Regions from separate parts of the Stenotrophomonas sp. YJH_SMC_81 genome, predicted to be linked through region 2. Evidence: predicted binding sites of a transcription regulator. Region 2 holds the regulator's gene; the other holds the start of a gene.
The links. Region 2 encodes FliA, which starts transcription of late flagellar genes. Its sites were predicted from a motif close to TAAAGTTTNNCNNNCNNNGGCCGATAA; they were not measured.
Positions count from the first base shown of each region.

Region 1: a site for FliA is predicted at 12,711-12,737, ahead of AC5P8U_RS09960 (methyl-accepting chemotaxis protein). Genes of this name have one in related genera too.

Region 1 is NZ_JCAFUB010000004.1:103,050-117,876, reverse strand. Features, by position in the region: gene AC5P8U_RS10020 (arginase family protein) at 1-382, shown strand, start outside; gene AC5P8U_RS10015 (bleomycin resistance protein) at 525-884, shown strand; gene AC5P8U_RS10010 (ParD-like family protein) at 952-1,164, shown strand; gene map (type I methionyl aminopeptidase) at 1,175-1,957, shown strand; gene AC5P8U_RS10000 (LysE/ArgO family amino acid transporter) at 1,954-2,568, opposite strand; gene AC5P8U_RS09995 (LysR family transcriptional regulator ArgP) at 2,675-3,568, shown strand; gene AC5P8U_RS09990 (TolC family protein) at 3,647-5,053, shown strand; gene AC5P8U_RS09985 (HlyD family secretion protein) at 5,046-6,059, shown strand; gene AC5P8U_RS09980 (ABC transporter permease) at 6,044-7,231, shown strand; gene AC5P8U_RS09975 (ABC transporter permease) at 7,228-8,349, shown strand; gene AC5P8U_RS09970 (hypothetical protein) at 8,401-9,693, opposite strand; gene AC5P8U_RS09965 (glycine zipper 2TM domain-containing protein) at 9,920-10,288, opposite strand; gene AC5P8U_RS09960 (methyl-accepting chemotaxis protein) at 10,457-12,679, opposite strand; gene AC5P8U_RS09955 (hypothetical protein) at 13,163-13,534, opposite strand; gene AC5P8U_RS09950 (hypothetical protein) at 13,531-13,908, opposite strand; gene AC5P8U_RS09945 (hypothetical protein) at 14,246-14,566, shown strand; gene AC5P8U_RS09940 (hypothetical protein) at 14,687-14,827, opposite strand, start outside.
Region 2 is NZ_JCAFUB010000003.1:321,858-336,684, reverse strand. Features, by position in the region: gene AC5P8U_RS07975 (putative bifunctional diguanylate cyclase/phosphodiesterase) at 225-2,357, shown strand; gene flhB (flagellar biosynthesis protein FlhB) at 2,565-3,695, shown strand; gene flhA (flagellar biosynthesis protein FlhA) at 3,740-5,800, shown strand; gene flhF (flagellar biosynthesis GTPase FlhF) at 5,946-7,574, shown strand; gene AC5P8U_RS07955 (MinD/ParA family ATP-binding protein) at 7,561-8,448, shown strand; gene AC5P8U_RS07950 (RNA polymerase sigma factor FliA) at 8,445-9,188, shown strand; gene cheY (chemotaxis response regulator CheY) at 9,246-9,638, shown strand; gene AC5P8U_RS07940 (protein phosphatase CheZ) at 9,638-10,243, shown strand; gene AC5P8U_RS07935 (chemotaxis protein CheA) at 10,246-12,105, shown strand; gene AC5P8U_RS07930 (flagellar motor protein) at 12,196-12,936, shown strand; gene motD (flagellar motor protein MotD) at 12,938-13,954, shown strand; gene AC5P8U_RS07920 (ParA family protein) at 13,959-14,741, shown strand; gene AC5P8U_RS07915 (chemotaxis protein CheW) at 14,738-14,827, shown strand, end outside.

The DNA.
Region 1 (14,827 bases), on a different contig from region 2:
GTTCCGACGCTTCGAGCACCCGGAAGCACTGGTCGCCGCGTTCGCCGCCGAGCAGGCCACATCCCCACAGCCGACCTACCTGTCGATCGACAAGGATGTATTCGCCGAGGACGTTGCGCGCAGCAACTGGGACCAGGGCCGCTTCCAGCTGGAACACGCACTGGTGGTGATCGAAGCACTGCGCGCCGGTGGCCTGGTCGGCAGTGACATCACCGGCGAAGTCTCGCTGGCGAACTACCAGAGCCGCTTCAAGCGCTGGTTGTCGTCGCTGGATGGCCAACCGGACATCAGCGCCGATGATCTTCCCGTCTGGCAGGCGCGTCACCAGCAGGTCAACCGCGAGCTGCTGGCGGCAATCGCCGCCGCACCGACGGCCTGCTGACCGCGTCGGCAATGCCGGCCGTTGGCCGGCGTGGCTTCGGTAGTGCCGGCCGCTGGCCGGCAACCTCGTTGTTCCCGGGCTCACAGGAATGCCGGCCAGCGGCCGGCACTACACTGGGCTCCTGTCCCCAAGAGCCGCCGCCATGCCCCAGACCGTCATCCCGCAACTGCGCATGCGCCACGCCGACACCACCCTGCCGTTCTACGTGCAGGGGCTGGGTTTCGTGGTCGACTGGGAACACCGCTTCGAGTCCGGCTTCCCGCTGTTCGCCCAACTCACCCGCGATGGCCAGACGATCTTCCTCACCGAGCACAGCGGTGACTGCGAGGTCGGCGGCGCGGTGTACTTCATCGTCGACGACGTCGACAGCCTGTACCGCGCCTTCAGCGCCGCCAACGTGCCGATCGAGCAGCCACCGCATGACACCGACTGGGGCAGCCGCGAAATGCTGCTGCGCGACCCCGACGGCAACCGCCTGCGCTTTGCCACCCACCTGGACTGAACAACGCGGGCTTGAGGAGGATATACGAAACATATACGCTTCGTATATTCCCACTCCAGGACCGCCGATGGGCATCGTCAACATCGATGACACCCTGCACGACCAGCTGCGCCGTGCCTGCACCGTCTCCAGCCGCTCGATCAACGCCCAGGCCAACTTCTGGATCCGGGTCGGCATGCTGTGCGAAATGAATCCCACGCTGAGCTTCCAGGACATCGTCGCCAGCGAACTGCGGGCTGCCGGCGTGCAGCCGCCGCTGCTGGCACCGGGACAGGTCTGAGCAGATGGCGATCATCAAGCGCCCCGACGAGATCGCGCTGATGGCCGAATCCGGGCGCCTGCTTGCGCAGGTGTTCGCCGCGCTCGACCGGCTGCCACTGCAGGGCCGCAGCACGATGGAGATCAACGATTTCGTCGAACGCATGATCGTTGACGAGCTGCAGGCGCGGCCGGCCAGCAAGGGCCAGTACGGCTTCCCGTACGTGCTCAACGCCTCGATCGACAACGTGATCTGCCACGGCGTACCCAGCACCACCGACGTGCTGCGTAACGGCCAGATCGTCAACCTCGACATCACCCTGGAGAAGAACGGCTACATCGCCGACTCCAGCACCACCTACCTGGTGGGCGAGGTCGACTACGCCGCGCGCAGGCTGGTGCGGACCGCCTACCAGGCGATGTGGAAAGGCATCGCTGCGGTGCGCCCCGGTGCACGCCTGGGCGACATCGGCCACGCCATCGCCCGCCACGCGCGCAGCCACGGCTACAGCGTGGTGAAGGAATACTGCGGCCATGGCATCGGCCAGGAAATGCACGAGGAACCGCAGATCCTGCACTACGGCCATCCCAACACCGGCAGGGTGCTGGAGGAGGGCATGGTGTTCACCATCGAGCCGATGCTCAACCAGGGCAAGCCGGCCATCCGCCAGCAGCCGGACCAATGGCCGGTCTACACCCGCGACGGCAAGCTGTCGGCGCAGTTCGAGCACACGGTGGCGGTCACCCGCAACGGTGTGCGCGTACTGACCCTGCGCCCCGGCGAAACGCCATTGTGCGCGGTGGATACGGCCTAGAGCGGACGCAACAGAAGCACTGTTGCCAGGCAGAACATGAAGATCGCGACGCCCCCATCCAGCACCCGCCAGGCGTCCGGCCTGCGGAACACCGGCTGCAACAGGCGCGCGCCATAGCCCAGCGTGCAGAACCAGGCCACGCTGGCGGCGCACGCACCGGCGGCGAACGCCCAGCGCAGGTCACCCGGGTAACGCGTGGACAGGCTGCCCAGCAGCACCACCGTATCCAGATAGACATGCGGGTTGAGCAGGGTGAACGCCAGGCAGGTCAGCAGCACCTGCCGTCCGCTGCCGCCCTGCGCCTCGGTGGCGGCCAGTACGCCACCACCGCGCCACGCACGCAGTCCCGCCTGCACGCCATACCAGAGCAGGAACGCCGCACCACCGAAGCGCAGCACCTGCAGCAGCAACGGCCACTGCAGCACCAGCGCGCCCATGCCACCGACGCCGGCCAGGATCAACGCGATGTCCGCGCCGGCGCAGGCCAGCACCACCCTGCCCACATGCCGCTGCTGCAGGCCCTGGCGCAGCACGAAGGCATTCTGTGCGCCGATGGCGATGATCAGGCCGGCACCTGCGAACAGGCCGGCGGCGGTAGCGGCGATCCACATCAGGACAGGCCAGGCAGCGAGGGGACACGCAGGGTGAGGCCAATGGCGATGTTTAGACAATCTGATTTTTCTTTATCCTGTGCAGGAAAACTGAAGGGGCACCGGCATGGATCTGGTACATCCACAATTGGCCGCATTCGCTGCGGTGCTGGAAGAAGGCAGCTTCGAGGCCGCGGCACGCCGCCTGTCGATCAGCCCATCAGCACTGTCGCAACGGATCAAGGCGCTGGAAGACAGGCTCGGGCAGGTCCTGGTGGTGCGCCAGGCACCCTGCCGACCGACCGCAGCGGGGGAAGCGCTGCTGCGCCGGGTACGCCCGATGCAGGCACTGGAAGCCGAGGCGCTGGCCGAGCTGCTACCCGAGCGTGGCAACGACGCTGCCCGTACGCCCATCCCCCTGGCGGTCAACGACGACTCGCTTGATACCTGGTTCGTGCCCGCCATCGCCGACCTGCACCAGCGCCATGGCTACCTGTTCGACCTGCGCATGGACGACCAGGACCACACCCTGCAGTTGCTGCGCGATGGCAGCGTGCTCGGCGCAGTGACCGCCGAAAGCCAGCCGGTGAAGGGCTGCAACGTGCACCCGCTCGGCGCCATGCGTTACCACGCGATCGCTTCGCCCGGCTTCGCCCGCCAGTACTTCAACGATGGCATGCAGGCCGCGGCCCTGGCGCGCGCACCGATGCTGGTGTTCAACCGCAAGGATGAACTGCAATGGCGTTTCGTGCGGCGCCTGACCCGCGCGCGACTGCAGCCGCCGCTACACTACCTGCCCTCTTCCACCGGTTTCGTCGAAGCCGCCGCGTGCGGACTCGGTTGGGGCATGGCCCCGGAAACCCTGGTCGCGCCCGCCGTGCGCGCCGGCCGCGTGGTGGTACTGGAACCCCGCCGCTGGCTGGATGTGCCGCTGTACTGGCAACATGCCGCCGTGCGCTCAAGCACGCTGCAGCACATCACCCAGGCGCTGCGCACTGCAGCCAGCGGCACCCTTCGTTGAGGACAATCGGATGACCGCAGACTCGGGCTTCACGCCGCGCGCACTACCGTTTGCGCACTTCTTTACCACTGGGACGGCATGGGCGTGATCGGCCGACGTACAAGGATGCACCGCGCGAAGGCCGCGCTGGCGCTGGTGCTGGCGACCTGCCTGCCAACCGCTGCGTCCGCGCAGAACAGCAACGACGCCCCCGCATTGGACTGGGAACAGGCACGCCAACGCCTGGAGCAGGTCTCCGATGCGCTGGCGGCCGCAGATGCAGCGGTACGCAACAAGCAGGACCTGCAGGACGCCACGCGCCTGCTGCGCCTGCCGGAGATCACCGGCGAAGTGCGCCGCCTGCAGTTCCAGAAGACCCTGACCCTGCCACTGGGTTCGCTGGCGCCCGTGGCTGAAGCCTTCGGTATCGATTCGCCGCTGTCGTTCACCGAGCGCGACTGGCGTACACGCCCGGTAGTGACCGCGGTGCTGCCGCTGTACACCGGCGGCGTGATCCCGGCCGCGCAACGTGCGGCCAGCGCCGCCCATGAGCAGGCCAACGCCGAGCGCGAGGCGCAGCGCCAATCATTGACCGTGCAGCTGGCTCAGGCCTACTTCGGCCAGCGCCTGGCCGAGCAGGCGGTGGACGTGCGCCGCGACGTGCGCGACGGCCTCAACCGCCACCTGTCCGATGCAGAAAAGCTGGAACGCGAGGGCTTTGCCACCCGCGCCCAGCGCCTGCAGGCCACCGTGGCCCGCGACAAGGCCGAGCGCGAATACCAGAAGACGGTGAACGATCTGGCTACGCTGAAGGCCGCGCTGGCCACGCTGCTGCGCAGTGGTGGCGAGGTGCAGCCGGTGTCGCCGCTGTTCGTGCAGCGCGTGCCGCTGGAACCGGTGACCAGCTTCGAGCGCACCGCGCAGGCGCGCCAGCCGCAGATCGCGCGCTTGCGCGCGATGGTTGCGCAGGCCGAACAGGGCGTGCGCGTGCAGCAGGCCAAGCTGAAGCCGCAGATCTTCGCCTTCGGCCAGTACGACTTCCGCCGCCGCGACGAAATGCTGACCGACCCGGACTGGGCGTTCGGCATCGGGCTGAAGTACACCTTCCTGTCGCCGAACTCGCGGCCGGCGCAGATCAGCGCCGCGCGTGCGCAGCAGGAGCAGGCCGAAGCGGGCCTGCGCGAGGCCGAGAACCAGGTCGCACTGGGCGTGCGCAAGGCCTGGAACGAACTTGAGACCGCGCGCCAGCAGTTCGTGCTGCTCGACAGCAGCATCGCCCAGGCACAGGAAAACCTGCGCCTGCAGGAGCTGGCATTCCGCGAAGGCCAGGCCACCTCGCTGGATGTGATCGATGCGCGGCTCGGCCTGGGCGGCGCCCGTGTCGAGCGCGCACAGGCCGCCTACCAATACGACATTGCGCTGGCACAGTTGCTGGAGATCAGTGGACAGATGGACCGTTTCGAAGAATTCCGGCGGCGTGCGGACGAGGTGATCGACCATGAGTGATGTGCTGCACGACGATGCGACGACGCCCCCCGGCAAGCGGCGGCTGGGACCGATCCTGCTGGTGGTCCTGCTGGTCGCGGTGGTGCTCGGCCTGTGGCTGGCCTGGCGCAGCCCGGCCGACCAGATCCAGGGCATGGCCGATGCGGACACGATCAACGTGGCCGCCAAGATCACCGCACGCGTGGCCCAGCTGAAGGTGCGCGAGGGCGATCGCGTGCAGCCCGGGCAGGTGCTGTTCCTGCTCGACAGCCCCGAAGTGGCTGCCAAGGAACAGCAGGCGCACGGCGCATTGGCGGCTGCGCAGGCGGTGGCCGACAAGGCCGACGAAGGCGCGCGCAGCGAAGACATCCGCGCCGCCGAAGCGAACTGGAAGCGCGCCGAAGCCGGCGCGACACTGGCCGAAGCCACCTACCGGCGCGTGCAGAACCTGTTCAACGAAGGGGTGATGACCCGGCAGAAGCGCGATGAAGCGCATGCCCAGGCCACCAGTTCGCGCGAACTGGCCCGCGCCGCCCGCGCGCAGTACGACATGGCATTGGCCGGCGCCCGCGAGCAGGACAAGCGTGCCGCGCAGGGCCAGGTACAGCAGGCGCAGGGCGCGGTGGCCGAGGTCAACGCCGCGCGAGCCGAAGTGGAAGGACGCGCGCCGGTGGCGGGCGAGATCAACAAGCGCATGGCCGACCCGGGCGAGCTGGTGCCAGCCGGCTATCCCGTGTTCACCCTGGTCGACATCGACCGCATGTGGGTGGCGATGAACCTGCGCGAATCGCAGATGCAGGGCCTGAAGGTCGGCAGCAAGCTGCAGGGCAGCGTGCCGGCGCTGGGCCTGGATGGCGAGTTCGAGGTCTACTTCATCAATCCGGCCGGCGACTACGCAACCTGGCGTACCACCCGCCAGTCGTCCGGCTATGACGTCCGCAGCTTCGAGGTGCGGGTGCGCCCGGTACGCCGCATCGAGGGCTTCCGCCCCGGCATGAGCGTGCTGTTCGCATGGCCCCAGCACTGAGCCCGGACCGCAACGGCTTCGCCGCTTCGTGGCGGCGCGAGCTGCAGTCGCTGCGCGGCAACCGTGCCGACCTGCTGCTGGTCACCGTGCTGCCACTGCTGATGCTGGTCGTGATGGCATGGATGTTCACGCCGTCGGTGATGCGCGATATCCCGATTGCTGTGGTCGACCTTGACCACAGCAGTGACAGCCGCCTGCTGCTGCGCATGCTCGACGCCAGTCCCGGCGTACGCGTCGCCAGCCAACCAGCGGACCTGGAGGAGGCACGATCGCAGCTGCGCAGCCTGGACGTGTTCGCCATCGTGCTGGTGCCGCGCGATGTCACCCGGCAGGCGCTGCGTGGGCGCCAGGGCACGGTGTTCGCCTATTACAACGCCACCTACATGACCACCGGCCAGTCGGCGTCGCGCGACATCGGCGACGCGGTTTCCGCATGGAACGCACGCCTGCTGCGCGAGCGCATCGGCCTGCAGGTCGGCCCGGGCAAGCTGCGCGCGGCGCCGATCGCGGTGCAGTCGGACATCCTCTACAACCCGGCGCGCAGCTACGAATTGTTCCTGCTGCCACTGATCTTCCCGGCGGTGCTGTCACTGGTACTGGCACTTGCCGTGGCCGGCAGCCTCGGCCGCGAGATCCGCGATGGCACCCTGCCCGCCTGGCTGGCTCGCACGCCGTGGTCGGCGATTGCCGGCAAGGTCGCGCCGTACCTCCTGCTGTTCTCGCTGTATGGCGCGCTCGGCATCGGCTACCTGGCGTGGCTGCGCGGCGATGGTGTGGCCGGCAGCGTGCTTTTGCTGCTGCTCGCGCAGCCGTTGTTCTACCTGGCCACGGCCGCCTACGCGCTGTTCTTCGTCGGCGTCACCCGCGACATGGGCACCGCGTTGTCTGCGGTCGGTCTGAGCATCGGCACCGCACTGGCGTTCTCCAGCGCTACCTTCCCGGTGCTGGACGGGCCGTTGTTTACCCGCGTCTGGCACCAGCTGCTGCCGTTGAGCGCCTACATCAAGCTGCAGACCCAGCAGCAGTTCATCGGCTCGCCGCTGCAGGTTTCGGCATGGCCGCTGGCTACGCTGCTGTTGATGACGGTGGTGGCCGGTGGCATCGGCGGCCTGCGCCTGATCGCCTTTGCACGCACGCCTGCCGCCGCACAATCCGCAGGGGCTGACGCATGAGCATACTCTGGCGCAGCCTGCGGCAGACCCTGATGGCGGTGCTGTGCGACCGCTACGCGATCGTGGTGATGGTCGGTGCGGTGATCCTGTATTCGTTCTTCTATCCAGCCGCCTACCGGCACCAGGTGGCCGGCAACCTGCCGGTGCTGGTGGTGGACGAAGACCATAGCGCGACCAGCCGCGAGCTGCTGCGCAAGCTCGACGCACTGCGCGTTGCGCGCGTGGTCGGGCAACCGGCGGACGTCGACAGCGCACGCCAGCAGCTCGAAGCCGGCCACGCCGAAGGCATCGTCGTGATCCCGGCCAACCTGGAGCGCGACATCCTGCGCGGCCATCCGGCCAAGCTGGTATTGCTTGGCAACGGTGCCTACCTGGGCCGCGCCAGTTGGGTGCTGGGCAGCGTAGCTGATGCGCTGGGTGCGTTCGGGCGTGATGCGGTGGTCGGCCAGGCCGCCTTCATGGGTGCGCCGCAGGCACCGCCGGTCACCCTGGTGCAGCGCCCGCTGTACAACACGCAGGAAGGCTATGGCAGCGCCATCGTGCCCGGCGTGGCCGAGCTGATCGTGCACCAGACGCTGTTGATGGGCATCGGCGTTCTGCTCGGCGGCCGCCGCCTCGCACTGGGCCGGCGCCTGCGCTTCGACCTGCCGACGCTGGCCGGCATGGCGTTGGGCTTCGGCCTGATCGGCCTGTTCGGCCTGTTCTGGTACGCCGGTTTCACTGCCTGGGTGCAGGACTATCCGCGCGGCGGCAACCCGATGGGCCAGCTGCTGGGCGGCACCTTGTTCATCGCCACCACCGTGGTCTTCGGCCTGTTCGTCGGCAGCTTCTTCCGCACCCGCGAGCGCGCCTTCCAGTACATCATCGCCACCTCCATCCCGCTGTTTTTCCTGGCCAACCTGTCGTGGCCGGCGGTGATGACGCCGCAACCGCTGGTCTGGCTGGCACAGCTGCTGCCGACCACCTCGGGCATCAACCTGATGGTGCGCCTGAACCAGATGGACGCCCGCCTGGCCGACATCAGCCACGAACTGATCACCCTCACCGTCCTGCTGCTGCTCTACGGTAGCCTCGCCACCTGGCGCCTCCTCGCCAAAAAAGGGGACGGAGGGAATTAAGTCGTAAGCGGCCTGTTCAAGCGGCGCGGCATGGCCGCTTTGATCCATCGTTTATGGATCCGGGGCATACCAGAACGGGATGCGGAACGCGCGGCGCCGTCCGGCCCCCCGCTCGCCGCCTGCAGCATTCCACACCAGTTCCAGGTCATGGCGTCCGGGTGCGAGCCCCCGGGTAGGCAGGTACCCCACCAGGCCGCGCATATCCAGGTCACGCCGCTCCATGGGCACGAAGCCATGCAGGTCGACCGGGGCGCCGTCCAGCTTGACCTGCCAGAGCCGGGAAAGGCACTCCACTGCGGCATTGGCGGCCTGTTGCCCGGTGGCCTCATTGCGCGCGTCCGGAAGTGCGGTGCAATGCTGGCGCGCCAGCGGATTGTCGCGTTGCGGGCGATGCGGAATGAACAAACGAAGCTGCGCACCGCTGATCGTGTCCGACGGGATCATCGGGTACGGCAGCAGCTGGTCATGCGCCGAACGCATCGATTCGTAATGCGCACTCAGCATGCCGTGCTCAACCGCCGCTTCCGTGACGATCTGGTAACGGTTGAACAGCGAGAACTTCAACGACGCCATCACCTGCACGGCCGCCAGCAGCATCGCTACCAGCACCGCGAACAGGTAGGCCGCCATGAACGAACGCGAGCGCAGGTTGCTCTGCATGGTCAGCTGCATGGTCTGCATCAGGCGCAACAGCGGAACCCGTTGCAGTGCCGCCAGCATGCCCTGCAGCAGTCGCTGCGGTCGCTCATGGGGTTGCCCGCGCGCCTGCCGCCGCGCCACGATCTTCTCCAGGATCCCGGGGGTAACAGCCAGCGCCAACATTGCGGCCAGCACAGTGCACAGGGCGAGCATGGCGACATGATCGGCGCCGCCGGACAGCGCGCCGATCACCATCGACACACCAAGCGTCAGGACGGCCAATACCAGGGTGCCCGCCAATGTCTGTACGGCAAGCAGGGTGGTCGAGAACAGCATCGTCGCCAGCCGGTCGGCACGTTCGATGCTGCCATCGAGGCCTCCGTCCCGGGCCTGCAGGAAGGCGCGCGTGACCGCCCCCATTCTTGGCAGGCGGTCCCAGTCAATGCCATCGGGGAAATGCGACCTGAGGCCGATCAGCCCGATCCAGTAGCCGCGCACCGTGAGGTGGATGATCAAGGCCACTGCCAGCACATAGCACATGCCGACACTGATGCTGAAACCGAACCAGAGCATCTGGAAGTACATGCCTTCGGTGTGCAGGCTGCTGCGCGCCCAGGCGTCGAACAGATAACCCGGCACGGCCAGCAGCGCAAACGCCAGCAGGCCCGAAATGAAGAGCTCGAGTTCATCGGTGCGATCACGCACCCGATGGGGATGGGCAGTCGCTTCCGGTATCGGGTCATGCCTTGCGAGCGGTGCCGGTTGGGGAGCTGGAGCCGATTCGTTCACTGGACATTCATCCGTTGAGTCGGCGCAGTATAGGCACGACGCCGGAGTCAGCGATACAGGTCCGGAACGAAGAACGCCGGCGCGGGGCCGGCGTTCGAGTACTGCGATGTGCAAGGGGGGAACGGGCGCTGTCGGCAACCGATCAACGATAGACGCGCTCGCAACGGCGCTCGACCACGCGGTCGCCGTTCTTCTGCTGGCTGTTGCCCTGGATCTGGCGACCGGCCGCACCACCGGCCACGGCACCGGCCACGGTAGCGAGCTTCTTGCCATTGCCGCCGCCCACCTGGTTGCCCAGCAGGCCGCCGATCACTGCACCCGTGGCCGTACCCGCAATGCGGTTCGGATCGCGCGAGTTGCGCTGCACTTCCACGTTCTTGCAGACCACGCGGCTGCCGTCATTGAACTTGCGTCCCTCATCGCGCGGGCCATAGGTCTGCGCGCCGGCCACCGACGAAGCCGCCAGCAGGGTGCCCAGCACAAGCAATCGGGTCGAGGTCTTCATGGCCATCTCCTGAGTTCCGGTATGACGCAAGTTTCCTCCTGCGGTTGGCAACCGGAAGTGAAATGCGCGTGTCCGCCACCTCATCGGCCATCGCGCGTTCAGGAAGAAAGTTGCGCCCATCGCGATCAGCCATCGCAATGGGCGCCGTCTCCCTACCGACATGCCACGTTCCAGCTAGAACTCTTCCCAACCACCGGCATTGGCCGCCAGTGTCGGCTCGATGCGCGGCGACAGTGCCGCCGGCCTGCGCACCGGAGTAACCGTCGCGGCCACCGCAGCCAGGGCCGGACGCACGGCTGCAACCGCGGTTGCCGCACCGGTGCGGAACACCGATACCGCCTCGGCCAGCAGGTTGGCCTGCTCCGCCATGGAGCGTGCCGCCGCGCTGGCTTCTTCCACCAGCGCCGCATTCTGCTGCGTGGTCTCGTCCATCTGCACCACCGCCTGGTTGACCTGTTCGATGCCCGAGCTCTGCTCCTGCGACGCGGCAGAGATCTCGGCCATGATGTCGGTCACGCGCTGCACCGACGCCACGATCTCGCCCATTGTGGTGCCTGCCTGGCGGACCAGCGCCGATCCATCGGCGACCTTGCCGACCGAATCCTCGATCAGGCCCTTGATCTCCTTGGCCGCACCGGCCGAGCGCTGTGCCAGTGTGCGCACCTCACTGGCCACCACCGCAAAGCCCCTGCCCTGCTCGCCGGCACGCGCGGCTTCCACCGCCGCGTTCAAGGCCAGGATGTTGGTCTGGAAGGCGATGCCGTCGATGACGCTGATGATCTCGGCGATCTTCTTCGACGAGGCTTCGATGGCCGACATCGTGGTGACCACCTGTCCGACCACCTCGCCGCCCTGCGAGGCGACACCATGCGCGCCGATCGCGAGCTGGTTGGCCTGGCGTGCGTGCTCGGCGTTCTGCTTCACGGTGGAGGTCAGCTCCTCCATCGACGCCGCCGTCTCTTCCAGGTTTGCCGCCTGCTGTTCGGTACGCCGCGACAGATCGGTGTTGCCCGAGGCAATCTCTCCTGCTGCCAGGTTGATGCTGGACGCACTGGACTGGATGCGGCCGACAATCTGCTTGAGCTGATCGACGGTGGCATTGCAGTCATCGCGCATGCGGGCGAACACGCCGTGGAAATCACCTTGCATGCGTACGGTGAGGTCACCGCGCGAAATCGCCTGCAGCAGGGTCGACACCTGTACCAGGTTCTGGTCGGTGGTCTGCATCAAGCGATTGAGCCCGGCCACCATGTCGCGGAAATCGTAGGCGAAGCGATCTTCATCGCCGCGCAGGCTGAAGTCGCCCGCCGCCGCGGCCGTCGCCAGCCGGCGGATCTCGCCGTTGATCGCAGACAGGCTGGTCTTGGTCTCGTCCATTGCCTGGGTAATCGCCGCCTTCTCGCCCGGCAGCGGATCCATGTCCACCGACAGGTCGCCACGGGCGTAATGCTTCATCACTTCGATCAGCCGGTTCTGCACCTGCACGTGCGAGCCGACCAGCGCGTTCGTCTCGTGCACCATGCGCCCGTAGTCGCCGGGGAACGCACTCTCGTCCATGCGATAGCTGAGGCTGCCGGCATCGTGCTGGCGGGCCAGCTCGCCCTGCGCCGCCATCACCGACTGCAACTGCGCCTGCATGCGCTGCATCGACCTGAGCAGCTGCGTCACCTCATCGTTGCCGGACGCGTCGATGCTGTTGTCCAGCCGCCCGTTGGCGATGCCGTCGGCCAGCTTCACCGCACCTTCCAGCGGGCAGGTCAGGCTGCGGGTGATGGCCCACGCGGCCAGCGAGCCCAGCATCAGGCTCAGCACACCGAACACGATCGACAGCGTGCCGGTCCAGGACTCGGTTGAACGGTATTCCTCGCGGCTGCGCGCGGTCAGTGTCTCCTGATGCCGCAGCAGGGTCGAGATCGTCTCGTTCCATGCGGTAGCCAGGCCGTGCTCGGCGAGCAGTTCCTTGCCCGCACCGTCGAAATCACCCGCCTTCATGCGCTCGTGCAGATGCTGGGTGGAGGCGTCGGTGGCCTTGCGTGCCGCGTCGATCTTCGCCACCAGGGCATCGCCGGTGGCGTCGCGTGGAATCTTGATGTACTTGGCCCAGATACCATCGTAGGTCTGCGACAGCTCCTGCGCCTTCTGATAATCCTTGTCGAAATCCTCGCCGCGCTTGATCACCATCAGCCGGCGGTGCATCAACACCGCGTTGTTGGTATCCAGCATCTCGTTCAACAGCCGCATCTTCACCATGTTGACGTCCACCACTTTCGAGAACTGGGCGGACTTCAGATGGTTTCCGTACAGCGCCAGGCCGACGATGGCCACGATGAACAGCAGCAGCAAACCGAACCCGGCACCCAGCCGGGGTCCCACTCGGAGGTTGCGTAAGGCGAGCATCTCAATTCCCTTGATCATGGCCGTACGATCGATGGCGGCGCAGGCAGGGGAAACTTTATGGGCCGATTATTATTATATCGATCCAAAACTCTGGAACTGTGCAGACAGGTGTGAAATAGGACGACTCACGAGGGCTTTCTATCCATAAGGTATATCGCCACGGGTAGCGAGATGGGATCAGACAGGGACCTGCCAGCCCGTTGCGCGGCATTACGGGGTAGCTGGCCCCGGGAAGACCAGATCCTTCCCGAGCCTTGCCGTATAGACGCTCTCGAACTGGAAGGAGAGCACAAACCGGAACCCGCACGCCGCAGCGTAACGCTTGATGAAGTGACAGATTTCCTCCCAGGCGCTTTTAAACCCGGGGGGGACGTCGGTGGTTCGGGTCCAACTTGCTGCCGATGAAGTAAGCGGCATAGGGCGCCAGCGCACCAACTACTCCTGCGCACCAAAAATTGGACCCAACAAAGAGACGACATGGCCCTAGCTACTAACTCCCCAGCCGTCACCCTCATAAGATAGTGGCGGGGCGTACTCCCCATCCCGAATCACCGGACACCAACCCATGCTGGCATAGAAGAACTGCAGATCAATAACATCATAGAGACCCAAACTCACCGGCCGAATCGTGATAAGCCCTCTCGCATAATGAGAGTACTTCCCGCCGGCGCCCGCAACCGCCCGCAGCGCCAGCTCCCGACGATCCCACTCCTCCATAACACCTGTGACTTCAGGACTGCTGTCGAAGATGACCACCTCAAAGCAATCAGCCACTTTACACAAGCACGGAATTCGCTCCTGATTTATCAGACCCTCAGAAGCAAGATTATCTGGAAAGCTAACCCTCAATTTCATTTTTGCACTCCCCTCGGAATTACAACATCACCTGAGAAATTTCTCTCGAACGTGGACAATGCACTGAAGTACTGAACACCATGAGGATCTCGAATAGCTACAACCTTGACACCGGCGAGCTCTGTCACACCATCGACCACGACAAAATGGGAGAACGTGGAACCTCCACTTGACAGGATCGCAAGATTAGCAGCCATCTCTTCGGTCTTCGTCATGACCGACGATTGATCGATAGCACCCTGCATGTAGATGTCAGGGTGAAGAGATGATACATAGCCCCGCATCAAGCTCAACGTCGAAGATAGACCCTCCAAAGTTGCCTCGAGGTTTCGCCGACTCTCGTCCATGAACCATCGATCGAGACCCTTGTCCATCCCCTCTCCGACGGCTGTCATACCCGAAGCGAGGGCGACATTTTTAAGCTGACGATAAGCAAATTCTGCGTCCGCTCCCGGCGTGGGTCCAGCGACCCTGTCCTCAACCGCAACACCGTACTGTTCGCAGTATTGATCGACACGAGTCGCCTACTCGTGCTTCCAGTCGTCCTCTGAAGTAGCTGGAGAGGAGCGCATGCTCAGCTCAACAGCAGCACCGTACGCAAGCAGCTCACGGTCGCGTTATGCGTTCAACTCGTCATACGCACGTGTCACAGAGTCCTTGCAGGCTCGGACATCGCCCCCTTCTCCATCACACGCGGCCCGCTCGGACTCCATGAGTTCGATTTCCTGCCTGCCCAGCCAGTTGCCCGCATGGGTGCTGGCAATCACCCCGCCCACCAGGGTTCACGTGGCCGGCATCGACGTGGTCGCCGCCATTGCCATTGCCGGCAAACAGGCCGCTCTGCTGGCCAACACCCTGATAGCTGCCGCTGGCCTTGCCTGCGCTGGCATACCCGTCGGCATTCCACGCGGTACCGAACGACACCTGCGCATACGGATTGCCCCCTTCCCCACATCCTCACCAGCCGGTATCACCGGCAGCCATCGCCACAGCTATCAGCGCGAAGCGCCCGGCTGTGATGGTGAGGCGTAGCAATCATCATGACTCAACCTTAGCCCAGCGTTCGATGACTTCGTTCAAGGGCCTGATTGGCGTACGACCTCCCCAAAGACGCCTTGGCGTGCTTCGCCAGCTTGCTGTCGAACATCCCTCCTAAACAAGCGTAGACCAGGAGAGATGTATCGTTGGTTCAAGAACCAACTCAGCCCTGGATAGGCCCAACCCAGGAATAAATTCAATACGCAAACTGGACCTTCCATTATTTTCAAATATCGAAATGGAATTCACACCCTC
Region 2 (14,827 bases):
CATGCTCGGCTGCCTTCGGCAGGAGTGGCAGCCGAGCATGGGCTCGGCTCTACAGGGGCGCAATTTCACGGATTGCCGCTTGAAGTCCCCCCCGGTCTGCGCGTTAGAGTGAATGCGCGGCAACCGGGGGGATGCCGCACCCGGCCGACGCCCGTTCGCGTTGGCCTGCCTCATGCATGCCCCACCGTGGTTTCCGTCGACAGGCAGGTCCGGGAGACTGACGAATGCTGGTAGGCACGTACAACCCGTGGCTGGTGGCGATCTCACTGCTGGTCGCCGTGATGGCGTCGTACACAGCGCTGGCCATGGCCGGGCGCACGGTCACCGCCCCGGGCCGGGCAGCCGCCTGGTGGTGGCGCCTGGGGGGCGGATTCGCCATGGGCCTGGGTGTCTGGTCGATGCACTTCATCGGCATGCTGGCCTTCGATCTGCCCATTGCACTGGGCTACGACCTGCCCATCACCCTGCTCTCGCTGGCCCTGGCGATCGCCTCGTCGGTGTTCGCACTGTGGCTGGTCTCACTGCGTACCCTGCCCCATCCTCGATTGGCCGGTGGTGCCCTGCTGATGGGCACCGGCATTGCCGGCATGCACTACGTCGGCATGGCAGCGATGCGCATGCAGCCCGGGATCGACTACGACCCGGGCTGGCTGCTGCTCTCCCTGGTGGTGGCGGTGGCCGCTTCGTGGACCGCGCTGTACGTGGCGTTCCGCCTGCGCGCGCAGCGCACCCGCGTCGGTGACCGGTTGGCGGCCGCCGGCCTGCTTGGCCTGGCCATCGTCGGCATGCACTACACCGGCATGGCCGCCGCGCGTTTCCCGGAAGGCAGCATCTGCGGCGCCGCGGTCGGTGATGGCCTGCAGAGCGAGTGGCTGGCGATGCTGGTGGTGGTGTTGACGGTTGCGATCCTGGCGGTGGTGCTGGTGGTCTCGTGGCTGGACCAGCGTGTGGAGGCGCAGCTGCTGCGGCTTCGCAACTCGATGCTGAGCACCTCGTTGACCGATGCCCAGCAGGAATTGACCCAGGCCGCGCTGCACGACCCGCTGACCCGCCTGCCGAACCGCCTGCTGCTGCAGCGGCGCATCGTGCAGGCGCTGGCCGAAGCCGAACAGGGCGGCAGCCGTTTCGCGGTGATGTTCATGGACCTGGACGGATTCAAGCAGGTCAATGATGCCTACGGCCATCAGGCCGGCGACGCACTGCTGGTGGCGGTGGCCGAGCGTACCCGGCAGCTGCTCCGGCCCAACGATATGCTGGCCCGTCTGGGCGGCGACGAATTCGTGCTGGTGGTGCGCATCGAGCACGACGAGGACCTGCCCACCCTCGCCCGGCGCATCCTGCAGGCGGTGGGCAGCGGCCCGTTGCTGCCGGACAACGAACTTCAAGTGACCGCCAGCATCGGCGTGGCGATCTGCCCCGACCACGCTGCCAGCGAGCGCCAGTTGATGGCCTTCGCCGACGCGGCGATGTACCAGGCCAAGGAATCCGGACGCAACGCCTTCGTGCTGTTCGCCGACTGGATGAACGACAGTGCCGAGCAGCAGTTCCGGCTGCTGGCCGACCTGCGCCGTGCGATCGGCAGCGAGCAGCTGTTCCTGCACTATCAGCCGAAGATCCGCGTGGCCACCCAGAAGGTGGCCGGTGCCGAAGCGCTGATCCGCTGGAAACACCCGGAGCACGGACTGATCCCACCGGACCGCTTCATCCGCCTGGCCGAACGCAGCGGCGCGATCAACGAGATCGGTCGCTGGGCACTGGACCAGGCCTGCCAGCAGCTGCGGCGCTGGCGCGACGCCGGGCATGAAGGCTGGTCGATGTCGGTGAACCTGTCGCCGGTGCAGTTCAGTTCGCCACACCTGCTGCAGGATGTGCGTGAAGTGATCGAACGCTATGGCATTGCCCCGCGCCACCTGGTGCTGGAGATCACCGAAAGCACGGTCATGCGCGATACCGATGCCAGCCTTCGCCTGCTGCAGGCGCTGTCGGCGCTGGGCGTGGGCATCTCCATCGACGATTTCGGAACCGGCTATTCCAGCCTGCTGTACCTGAAGCGGCTGCCCGCCACGGAGATCAAGATCGACCACGCGTTCGTGCGTGACCTGGAACACAGTGCGGAGGACGTGGTGATCGTCTCGGCGATCGTGGCGCTGGGCCATGCACTGGACATGGACATCGTCGCCGAGGGCGTGGAAACCGCCGCGCAGCGCGCCTACCTGGAGCGCCTGGGCTGCGACTTCCTGCAGGGCTACCTGCTCGGCCGCCCGGTCGACGCGGCGCGCTTCATGCAGCTGCACGACCTGCCGCGGCCGCGGGTGGAGCTGGCGCAGAGCCCGCCGCAACAACACCCGCCCGGATAGCGCCGGGCAGCGCGACCACCTGCCATCGCGGAACGATTCCTGCGGCACCCTCCTGTAGAGCCGAGCCCACGCTCGGCTGCGCTTCGCGCCTGGACCCAACCGCAGCCGAGCGTGGGCCCGGCTCTACAAAAGGGTCGTCGGTTGATCCACGCCATGCGTGGAACAGTTCTTGCACGCCCTCCGGCAACCCCTGCCGCAGTACCCGTGATGTCCGAGAACGAATCCGCCGGCGAAAAGACCGAACAACCGACCGAAAAACGCCTGCGCGACGCCCGTGAACAGGGCAACCTGCCGCGCTCGCGCGAACTCGGCACCGCCGCCGTGTTCGGCGCCGGTGTGCTGGCGGTGATGGCCATGAGCGGCTCGATCGGCCGTGGCGCCACGGCCTGGATGAAGCAGGCGCTCAGCCCGGAACAGAGCCTGCGGCAGAACCCGAAGGCACTGTTCGGCCACTTCGGCGACCTGCTGTTGCAGTTCATGCTGGTGATCGCACCGCTGGTGCTGGTCTGCCTGCTGGCCAGCTTCGTCGCCCCGCTGGTGATGGGCGGCCTGCGCTGGTCGCAGAAGGCGTTGCTGCCAGACATCAACCGCATGAACCCGATGAGCGGGTTCAAGCGCCTGTATGGCCCGGAAGCCATCGCCGAGTTCACCAAATCGCTGCTGCGCGTGGCCTTCGTCGGCGTCGCCGCCGGGCTGGTGGTCTGGACCGGCTTTGACACCCTGCGCGGCCTGATCCACCACCCGCTGGAGACGGCCATCACCGACGGCCTCGGCTTCACCCTGCGCCTGCTGCTGGCCACCGCCGGCGCGATGCTGGTGCTGGCCGCCATCGATGCCCCGTACCAGCGCTGGAACTGGATGCGCAAGCTGAAGATGACCCGTGAAGAACTGCGCCGGGAAATGAAGGAAAGCGAAGGCAGCCCCGAGGTGAAGGGCCGCATCCGCCAGCTGCAGCAGCAGATGGCCAACCGCCGGATGATGGAAGCGGTACCCACCGCCGACGTGGTGGTGGTCAATCCCACCCATTACGCGGTGGCCCTGAAGTACGAAGGCGGCGCCATGAACGCCCCCACCGTGGTCGCACTGGGCGTGGACGAGACCGCCCTGCGCATCCGTGAAGTGGCCGACGGCAACAAGGTCGCGATCGTCTCTGCCCCGCCTTTGGCACGCGCCTTGTATCGGGAAGGCCAACTCGGAAAGGAAATCCCCGTGAGACTGTATTCGGCCGTCGCCCAGGTTCTGTCCTACGTCTACCAGCTGCGCGCCTGGCGCACTGGCCCGATGCCGGACGCCCCGCACATCCAGGTGGATGAATTCGGCAAGGGAGGCCGCCCGTGAGCGCCCAGCCCGCCACCGGATTCAACACCCGCCGTGCCCTGGAAATGATCCGCCAGGGCCTTGGCGCGCCGCTGATCGTGCTGGCCCTGCTGGCCATGGTCGTGGTGCCGCTGGCCGCGCCAGTCCTTGATGCGCTGTTCACCTTCAACATCGCCATCTCGCTGATGGTGCTGCTGGCGGTGGTCTACGTGAAGCGCCCGCTGGACTTCACCATCTTCCCGATCGTGCTGTTGATCACGACCATGCTGCGGCTGGCGCTGAACGTGGCCTCCACCCGCGTGATCCTGCTCAACGGCCAGAACGGCCACGACGCTGCGGGCAAGGTCATCGCCGCCTTCGGTGAATTCGTGATCGGCGGCAACTATGCGGTCGGCATCGTGGTGTTCGCGATCCTGACCATCATCAATTTCGTGGTCATCACCAAGGGCGCCGGCCGCGTCTCGGAAGTGACCGCGCGCTTCATCCTGGACGCGATGCCCGGCAAGCAGATGGCGATCGACGCCGACCTCAACGCCGGTTTGCTGACGCGCGAGGAAGCCAAGCTGCGCCGCGAGGAAGTCCGCGAGGAAGCCGACTTCTACGGTGCAATGGACGGTGCCAGCAAGTTCATCCGCGGCGACGCCATCGCCGGCATCCTGATCCTGTTCATCAACATGCTCGGCGGCCTGGCCGTGGGCGTGCTGCAGCATGGCATGCCGTTCGGCGACGCCGCTGCCACCTACACCCTGCTCTCCATCGGTGACGGCCTGGTGGCGCAGCTGCCGGCACTGCTGGTGTCCAGCGCGGTGGCGATGCTGGTCACCCGCGCCTCGCGCTCGCAGGACATGGCCCAGGCCATGACCGGGCAGGTGTTCGGCCAGTACCGCGCGCTGGCGATCACCGCCGGCATCATCGGCGTCGTTGGCCTGGTGCCGGGCATGCCCAACGTCGCTTTCCTGACGCTGGCCGCGATCCTTGGCTTCATCGCCTGGAAGCTGTATCGCAAGACCAAGGCACCGGCTGCCGATGCAACAGGCAGTGGCACCGATGCTGCCGCGCTCACTGCGCTGGGCCGCCCCGCCGCGCCGGCACCGACCGCCGAACTGAGCTGGGACGAGCTGCGCCCGGTCGATCCGCTGGGCCTGGAGGTCGGCTACCGGCTGATTCCGCTGGTGGACAGCAACCAGGGCGGCGAACTGATGGCGCGCATCAAGGGCGTGCGCCGCAAGCTGACCCAGGATGTCGGCTTCCTGATTCCCTCGGTGCACATCCGCGACAACCTGGAACTGCCGGCCAACGGCTACCGCGTGCTGGTGCATGGCGTGCCGGTGGCCACCGCCGAGATCCACCCCGACCGCGAGCTGGCCCTGGATCCGGGCAGCGCGCTCGGCGCACTGGAGGGCATTGCCGGCAAGGATCCCGCGTTCGGCCTGGATGCCACCTGGATCCAGCCGCACCAGCGCGCCCAGGCCGAAACGCTGGGCTACACGGTGGTCGACCCGGCCACCGTGGTCGCCACCCATCTGTCGCACCTGATCCGCGAACACGCACCCGAGCTGCTCGGCCATGAGGAAGTGCAGCACCTGCTGGCCAACCTCGCCAAGAGCGCACCCAAGCTCGTCGAAGATCTGACGCCGAAGGCGCTGCCGCTGTCGGCGGTGGTGCGCGTGCTGCAGAACCTGCTGGTCGAGCGCATTCCGATCCGCCAGCTGCGCAAGATCGCCGAGGCACTGGTCGAACATGCGCCCAGCAGCCAGGACCCGGCCGTGCTGACCGCCGCGGTGCGCACCGCACTGGGCCGCTTCATCGTGCAGGAGATCGCCGGAATGTCGGCGGAGCTGCCGGTGTTCACCCTCAACCCGCAATTGGAACGTGTCTTGCAGGAGTCCACGCAGGGCAACGGCGCCGCGCTGGAACCCGGACTCGCTGAGCGACTGCACCAGAGCCTGGCCGAATGTGTCAGCAAGCAGGAAGCCCGCAACGAGCCCGCGGTCGTGCTGGTACCTGGCCCGGTGCGCGCCGCGCTGGCCCGCCTGGTCCGCCACAGCGTTCCTTCGCTGTCGGTCCTGGCCTACAGCGAGGTGCCGGAGGACAAGCGCCTGAAGCTGGTCGGAACGATCAGCTGACGCCGCCCGCCGATGCGCCAGAAAACAGACACCACTTTCGAACCAACGCAACAGACAGACACCAAGGGGAACCCGCACCGTGCAGACCACCGACCACCCGAGTTCCCCGACCGCCACCCCGCCGTCTTCGCCTCGTGACCACAGCATGAAAATCAAACGATTCGTCGCCGCCGACATGCGCTCGGCCATGAACCTGGTGCGCAAGGAGCATGGTCCTGACGCCGTGATCCTGTCCAACCGCCGGATCGAGGAAGGCATCGAGATCGTCGCCGCCGCCAACTACGACGAGAGCGCGGTGCAGCGTGCGCTGGAAGCCTCGCGCCGCGACGTCGCACCGCCGCCGGCACCCAAGCCGCGCACCGCCGCCGACGCGGTGATCGCCGCCGTCACCCGCCGCCGCAGCAGCACCCCGGCACCGGAACCGGTTGCCGCCACCACCTCGGCGGTGGCCGCCCTCGCCCGTGCAGCAGTGGGCGCTACCGGCCGCACCCTCGATAGCGCCGACGAGATCGTGCCAACCCGCGGCAGCACCGGCTTCGCCGCCACCCTGGCACGCGCCGCCGTCAATGAACCGGCACTGCCGGACCAGATCTTCGCCCCGTTCGCCGAGGCCATCGTTGCTCCGGCGCCGGCACCGGCCCTCGTCGCGCCGGCCAACCGCGCCCGTTTCCAGATCGATCCGCCGCACGAGGCGCATCACGAAAGCGTGGCGCCGGCGGTGCAGCCGCCACCGCTGCCGACCGCAACCCTGTCCGAAACGCAGCCGGAGGTCGCCGTCAGCGAACCGGCGTTGGCCGATGCCACCGTCGAAGCCGCGCCGACGCCGACGCTCGCCCCAGCCCCGGTCCTGACCGTGGTCGCCCAGGACGACGCCGAGATCCGCCAGCTGCGCCAGGAAGTGGCCGGCATGCGCCAGGTGATCGAGCGCGAAATGAACCGCTTCACCGACGAGCGCCTGCGCGGCTGCCCGGTGCGCGCCACCGCGCTGGACCTGATGGACGAGTACGGCTTCGATGCTGGCCTGGCCCGCGACGTCGCCATGCAGATTCCGCTGGAGACCGAGGCGCACCGAGGCCGCGGCCTGATGCTGGGGCTGATCTCGCGCAAGCTGCCGATTGCCCCGGTCGACCCGCTGGAGGAAGGCGGCGTGATCGCGCTGGTGGGCCCGACCGGCGCCGGCAAGACCACCACCATCGCCAAGCTGGCCTCGCGGTTCGCCGAGAAGCACGCGCCGCGTGACGTGGCTCTGGTCACCACCGACACCACCCGCATCGGCGCCCGCGAGCAGCTGTATGGCTACGGCCGGCAGCTCGGCATCGCCGTGCACGAGGCCAACAGCGGCACCGACCTGGACCAGCTGCTGGAACGCCTGAAGGACTACAAGCTGGTACTGATCGACACCGCCGGACTGGGCCCGCGCGACCGCGCGCTGGCCGCGCAGCTGCAGTGGCTGCGCGCCGCGCGCCAGGTGCGCACCCTGCTGGTGCTGCCGGCCAACACCAGCTTCGGCGACATGGACGAGGTGGTCCGCCGCTTCGGTGCCGCCAACCTGCAGGGCCTGGTGCTGAGCAAGCTGGACGAAACCGGCCGCTTCGGCAACGCCCTGTCGGTGGCCGTGGACCACGCCCTGCCGATCACCTGGGTGACCGACGGCCAGGACGTTCCGGACGACCTGCACCGGGCCAGTGCGGCCAATCTCGTACTTCGCCTTGAAGATTTGCGCCGAGCGGCCGATATGCCCTGCAACCCGGAGTTGAACCATGCCGTCGCGTGAGTACGCCAAGCTGACCAAGACCTTCCCGCTGTCGGCCACCCGCAGCGAGCCGCTCGGCCCTGTGCGCACCATCGCCGTGACCGGCGGCAAGGGCGGCGTGGGCAAGACCAACGTGTCGGCCAACCTGGCCGTGGCGCTGGCCGGCATGGGCAAGCGCACGCTGCTGCTGGACGCCGACCTCGGCCTGGCCAACATCGACGTGATCCTGGGCTTGAACCCCACCTATACGCTGGCCGACCTGGTTGCCGGCCGCTGCTCGCTGGACGACGTCATCGTCGAAGGCCCGAACGGCGTGCTGGTGGTCCCGGCCGCGTCCGGCCGCCGGCACATGGCCGAGCTGGCCCCGGCCGAGCACGTCGGCCTGGTCAACGTGTTCTCCGAGCTGGAACGCGAGCTGGACATCATGGTGGTGGACACCGCCGCGGGCATCACCGACGGCGTGCTGACCTTCTGCCAGGCCGCGCAGGACACCGTGGTGGTGGTCTGTGACGAGCCGGCGTCGATCACCGACGCCTACGCGCTGATCAAGGTGCTCTCGCGCGAACGTGGCGTGGACCGCGTCCAGGTGGTGGCCAACATGGTGCGCGACCCCAACGAGGGCCGCGTACTGTACGAGAAGCTGACCCGCGTCTGCGAGAAGTTCCTCGCCGATGTCTCGCTGAACTACCTGGGCTGCGTGCCGCAGGATGACTGGCTGCGCCTGTCGGTGCAGCGCCAGCAGCCGGTGGTGAAGGCCTACCCGTCCAGCCCGTCCGCACTGGCCATCACCGAGATCGCGCGCCGCACGGCCCGCTGGCAGGCGCCCACCGAACCACGCGGCGGCGTCGAGTTCTTCCTCGAACGCATTCTCAAGCAGCGCGGGGTGGCGGCATGAAAGGCGCGGCCCAGTACAGGGAAGTCCAGCGCTCGGCGGCCAACGAGGTCATCGCCCAGCACTCGGACCTGGTGCGGCGCATCGCCCACCATCTGGCCGCGCGCCTGCCGGCCAGCGTCGAAGTCGACGACCTGATCCAGGCGGGCATGATGGGCCTGATCGAGGCTTCGCGCAGCTACGACGCCGACCAGGGCGCCTCGTTTGAGACCTATGCCTCGATCCGTATCCGTGGCTCGATGATCGACGAGATCCGCCGTGGCGACTGGGTGCCGCGCTCGGTGCACCGCCGTGCACGCGATGCTGCGGCCACCATCCGCCGCCTGGAACAGAGCAGCGGCCGCGCCGCCAGCGCCACCGAAGTGGCCGCCGCGATGGAGATGCCACTGCCCGAGTACCTGCGCCTGATGGAAGACGCTGCGCGTGGCCAGGTGCTGAGCCTGGAGTCGCGCATCGAGGACCAGGGCGAGCTGGACACGGTCGCCCAGGGTGGCCCGACCCCGCAGCAGGTGCTGGAGCGCAGCGAGTTCGGCCGCGAGCTGGGCAAGGCCATCGGCCATCTGCCCGAGCGCGAACAGCTGGTGCTCTCGCTCTACTACGAGCAGGAACTCAATCTGAAGGAGATCGGCGCGGTGCTCGGCGTGAGCGAGTCGCGGGTCTGCCAGATCCACGGCCAGGCGGTGCTGCGCCTGCGCGGCCGGCTGAAGGTATTCGAGGCCGTCGACGCCGGCCTCGAAGAATGAACATCCCCGAGGCAGCTGCCCCCGGCCGCCCGGAATGAACAACAAAGGAACTCTGCTTTGAACAAGAACATGCGCATCCTGATCGTGGACGACTTCTCGACCATGCGTCGCATCGTCAAGAACCTGCTGGGCGATCTGGGCTTCACCAACACCGCCGAAGCCGAGGACGGGCATGCCGCGCTGTCGCTGCTGCAGAGCCAGCCGTTCGATTTCGTGGTCACCGACTGGAACATGCCGGTCATGACCGGCATCGAGCTGCTCAAGGCGATCCGTGCCGACGCCAAGCTGAAGACCCTGCCGGTGCTGATGGTCACCGCCGAAGCCAAGCGCGAGCAGATCATCGAAGCGGCCCAGAACGGGGTGAACGGCTACATCATCAAGCCGTTCACCGCGCAGACGCTGGAAGAGAAGCTCGGCAAGATCTTCGAACGCCTGGCGGCCAGCGCCTGATGGACACCACGGTCGACAAGAATGCCCTCGCCCTGCGCCTGCAGGAAGCACTGGACGCACTGGAGTCCGGTGACGAAACCGCCTGGCGGCAACGCATCGACGGACTGGTCGCGCTGCGCACGCAGCCGATGATGAGCGGCCTCTCGCGGCTGGCCCGCGAGCTCGGGCAGGCCCTGGGTGAACTGCCGACCGTGCCCAGCGAGGCCGGCGAACTGGACGATGCCTGCGCACGCCTGGACCACGTGGTGGCGATGACCGAACAGGCGACGCACCGCACCCTGGACCTGGCCGAGGAATGCCGCAGCCTGACCGAACAGCTGCGCGCCGAAGGCCTGCAGCCCGGCCAGGATGCACAGCTCGAGCGCATCCGCCACAACCTCACCGAGATCGCCCTGACCCAGAGCTACCAGGACCTGACCGGGCAGATCATCCGTCGCGTGGTCGGCATCGTCCGCCGCGTGCACGAGGGCTTCGGCGCGCTCGGCCTGCCGCCGGAACAGCATCGCACCGATCCGGAACTGGCCGGGCCGGCACTGAAGGGACTGGACCGCCACGCGGTCTCGCAGAACGACGCCGACGACCTGCTGTCGGACCTGGGGCTGTAAGCATGAGCGCGGTATCCGACGACATCACTGCCGATTTCATCATCGAGGCGCAGGAAATCCTGGATCGCCTGGGCGAACAGCTGGTGTCGCTGGAGCAGGCACCACAGGACACCGAGCAGCTCAACGCGGTGTTCCGGGGCTACCACACGCTCAAGGGCGGCGCCGGCTTCCTCGGCGTCACCGCCATGGTCGAGTTGTGCCACGCCGCCGAAGAAGCGCTGGGCATCGCGCGCGCGGGCCAGGCCGTACTGCAGGCCCATCACTTCGATGCCGCCCAGCAATCGCTGGACTACCTGCAAGCGATGCTGGATGCAGTTTCCTCCGGCACCGAGCCGGGCTATGCGCCGCCGGAGCTGATCGCCCAGTTCGACATGCATGGCGGTGCCGTGGCTGCACCCGCCGCCGCAGCAGCTCCCGCTGCGGGTGGCAGCGACCTGATCACCGACGACGAGTTCGAGGCCCTGCTCGACCAGCTGCACGGCGGCAACGCACCGACTGCGGTCGCGCCGGCAAAGAAGGCTGACGACGGCCTGATCAGCGAAGACGAGTTCGAAGCCCTGCTCGACCAGCTGCACGGTGGCGCCGCACCCGGCGCCAAGCCCATCGCTGCGGTAGCGCCCGCACCGATCGCGGCACCACGCCCACTGGCCGCACCGGCCGCACCGGCAACTGCAGCGGCGACCAAGCCGGCCGCCAAGCCGCTGGCCGAAGCCGAACATACCGTGCGCGTGGACACCAAGCGCCTGGACGCGATCGTCAATCTGATCGGCGAACTGGTGCTGTCACGCAACCGGCTCAAGACCCTGCGTGCGCGCCTGCGCGACGAGGAACTGGACCGCGCCGTGTCGACCCTGGACATCGCCACCGCGCGCCTGCAGTCGGCGGTGATGCGTACCCGCATGCAGCCGGTGGGCAAGGTCTTCTCGCGCTTCCCCAAGGTCGCCCGAGACGTTGCCCGCTCGCTGAAGAAGGAAGTGGACCTGGAGCTGATCGGTGCCGAGACCGAGCTCGACCGCAACCTGGTCGAAGCGCTGGCCGACCCGCTGGTGCACCTGGTCCGCAACGCCATCGACCATGGCGTGGAAATGCCCGATCTGCGCGAAGCACAGGGCAAGCCGCGGATGGGCCATGTACGCCTGTCGGCCCAGCAGGAAGGCGACTACGTCAGCATTGAAGTGCAGGACGACGGTGCCGGCATCGATCCGGAGAAGCTGCGCGCGAAGGCGCGTGAGAAGGGCCTGATCGATCCGGAAGCTGCCGCCCGCCTGAGCAGCGAGGAGTGCCTGCACCTGGTGTTCCTGCCTGGCTTCTCGACCAAGCAGCAGGTCACGGATATCTCCGGCCGTGGCGTTGGCATGGATGTGGTGCAGTCGCGCATCCGCGAACTGAGTGGCCAGATCCAGATCCAGTCCGAGCTGGGCCGTGGCAGCCGCTTCCTGATCCGCGTGCCGCTCACCCTGGCGATCCTGCCGACCCTGCTGGTGCAGGCCGGCGAGGACGTCTATGCACTGCCGCTGGCGCGCGTGATGGAAGTGCTGCACGCGCCGCGCACCTCGCTGGGCTGGTTCGATGGCCGCGCCGTGCTCGACCGTCGTTCGCATACGCTGCCACTGGTCGATCTGCGCCAGTGGCTGGATGTGACGCCGGCCGCCTCGACCCTGCTGACCATCGTGGTGCTGCAGGCCGGCGAAGCGCGCTTCGGCCTGGTCGTGGACCAGGTGCGCGGGCGCGAGGAAGTGGTCATCAAGCCACTGCCGAAAGCCCTGCGCGGCCTGCGCGGTTACGCCGGTGCAACCCTGATCGGCGATGGTCGCATGGCACTGATCCTGGATGTGGACGGCCTGCGCAGCCCGCACGACTGACCCGTTTGCTGAACCCGTAAAACTGTGAAGTCGCACCAGTAGCCCGTACCGGTGTCTCAAGTCCCATTCATACAAGCCGATACCGGATCCATGGATAGACTCAGCCTCATTGGACTCTTTCTCGCCCTGGCCTCGCTGGTCGGCGGCAGCATCCTCAAGGGCGCCGGCCTGGCGTCGCTGTGGTCGCCTGCGGCGTTCGTGATCGTCATCGTCGGCACCGTCGCTGCGATCCTGCTGCACACCTCGCCGGCGGTGTTCAAGCATGCGTTCAGCATCGTGCGCTGGGTCGTGCGTCCACCGCACAGCGACCGCCGCGAGCTGATCCAGCAGATCGTCGAGTGGAGCAACATCGCCCGCCGCCAGGGCCTGCTGGGCCTGGAATCGCAGGTGGAAGCACAGCAGGACCCGTTCCTGCGCAAGGGCCTGCAGCTGCTGGTGGACGGCGTCGAGCCCGAATCGATGCGGCACATGCTGGAAATCGAACTGGGCAGCCAGGAGCACCAGGACCAGGCCGGCGCCAAGGTGTTCGAGGCGATGGGCATCTATGCACCGACGCTGGGCATCATCGGTGCCGTGCTGGGCCTGATCGCAGTGATGAAGAACCTGGCCGACCCGAGCAAGCTCGGCCACGGCATCGCCGCCGCGTTCACCGCCACCATCTACGGCATCGCTTCGGCCAACCTGCTGTTCCTGCCGATCGCCGCCAAGCTCAAGAGTGTGATCTCGCACAACACGCGCGACCGCGAGATGGTCATCGAAGGCCTGATCTCGATCGCCCAGGGCGAGAACCCGCGCAACATCGAAACCAACCTCTCCGGCTTCCTGCACTGACATGGCCCGCCGCAAGCACCACGAAGAGCACGCCAACCACGAAGCATGGGCGATCCCCTATGCCGACCTGATGACGCTGCTGCTCGCCTTCTTCGTGGTCATGTATGCGATCTCCTCGGTGAACGAGGGCAAGTACCGGATCATGGCCGACGCGCTGACCGATGCCTTCGGTGGCGCACCGCGCACCATCAACCCGGTGCAGGTGGGCAACAAGCAGGTGCAGGGCGGCGGCTGGGACAGCCCCTCGGTGATCAAGTCCGGCACCAAGATCGGTCCCTCCGCGCCGGCGCCCTCGCACGACCCGACCCTGCTGCCGTCGATGGCCTCGCAGATGCGCATGCCGGTGTCAGTGCACAACCAGGAGCAGATCGCCCGTGCCGAGCGCCAGCTCAACACGATTGCCGATCGCCTCACCGCCGCACTGGCGCCGCTGATCGACCGCGGCATGATCAGCGTGCGCCGCACCGAACTGTGGATCGAAGTCGAGATCAACAGCGATATCCTGTTCCCTACCGGCTCGGCCGCGCTGGACGTGCATGCGCGGCAGACCCTGGCCAGCCTGGCCGAGGTGCTGCGCGACGTGCCCAACAGCGTGCGCGTGGAAGGCCACACCGACAACGTGCCGATCGCCACCGCGACTTTCCCGTCGAACTGGGAACTGTCGGCCGGGCGCGCCGCCAGCGTGGTGCACCTGTTCGCCGACCAGGGCGTGCAGCCGTCGCGGCTGGCGATGGTCGGCTATGGCCAGTTCCGCCCGCGCGAAGAGAACGACAGCGCGCAGGGCCGCAACCGCAACCGCCGGGTGATGGTCATCATCCTGGCCGACACGTCGCACTCGGTGGATCCGCTCGGCCAGCGCCTGAACGCAGCCACCGGCGCCACCGACAGCACCGTCACCGAACAGGCCGCCGCAACTCCGGCCAGCGCCCCCACCTCCCCCATCGCACCGGTGAAGTTGCCGCCGGTGCCGGCTGGCAGCCGCGTCGGCGCCGCCGTTCCCCCGGCAATGAAGGAGTAATCCGATGCGCATCTGGGCAGTCGCCAACCAGAAGGGCGGAGTCGGCAAGACCACCACCACCCTCGCCCTCGGCCGCGGCCTGGCCGCACTCGGCCATCGCGTGCTGCTGATCGACCTCGATCCGCATGCCTCGCTCAGCCGCGCCTTCGGCGTGCCGGTGGACCCGCCGCCGGCCGGCGTGCTGGAGCTGTTCGGCACACCGCCAGCGGACCTGTCCGGCCTCTGCCATGCCAGCAACATCCATGGCCTGGACTACGTCTGCGCACAGTCGGCGCTGGCCACGCTGGAACGCCGCAGCGCCAACCAGCCCGGCCTCGGCCTGGCCCTGCAGAACGCGCTGGCGCGCCACCAGGGCCAGCACGACTACATCCTGCTGGACTGCGCACCCACCCTCGGCCTGCTGATGATCAACGCACTGGCTGCCGCCGATCGCCTGATCATCCCGACCCAGGCCGAGCCCCTGGCACTGCACGGCCTGGATGGCATGGTCCGCACCGGCGAGATGGTCGAGCGTTCGCGCCGCCGCCCGCTGCCGATCTCGATCCTGCCGACCCTGTTCGACCGCCGCACCCGCGCCGGCAACGAATCGCTGCGCACCATGCAGGATCGCCACGGCAACCGCGTGTGGGAAGACGCCATTCCGATCGATACCCGCATCAGCAACGCCGCCGGGCTGACCCTGCCGAGCGCTGGCGAGGACTACCCGGGCCGTGGCCTGGCCGCCTACCGGCGCGCCTTGAACTGGATCCTCGGCGAGGATGCCCGCGCCCTGGAGCAGGCCGCATGAACAGTACCGGCATCCTCGACGACTACCTGGACGAACTGCTGGGGGAGGCGATGGTCGCGCCGCCGCCTGCCGTTCTGCCGCCCGCA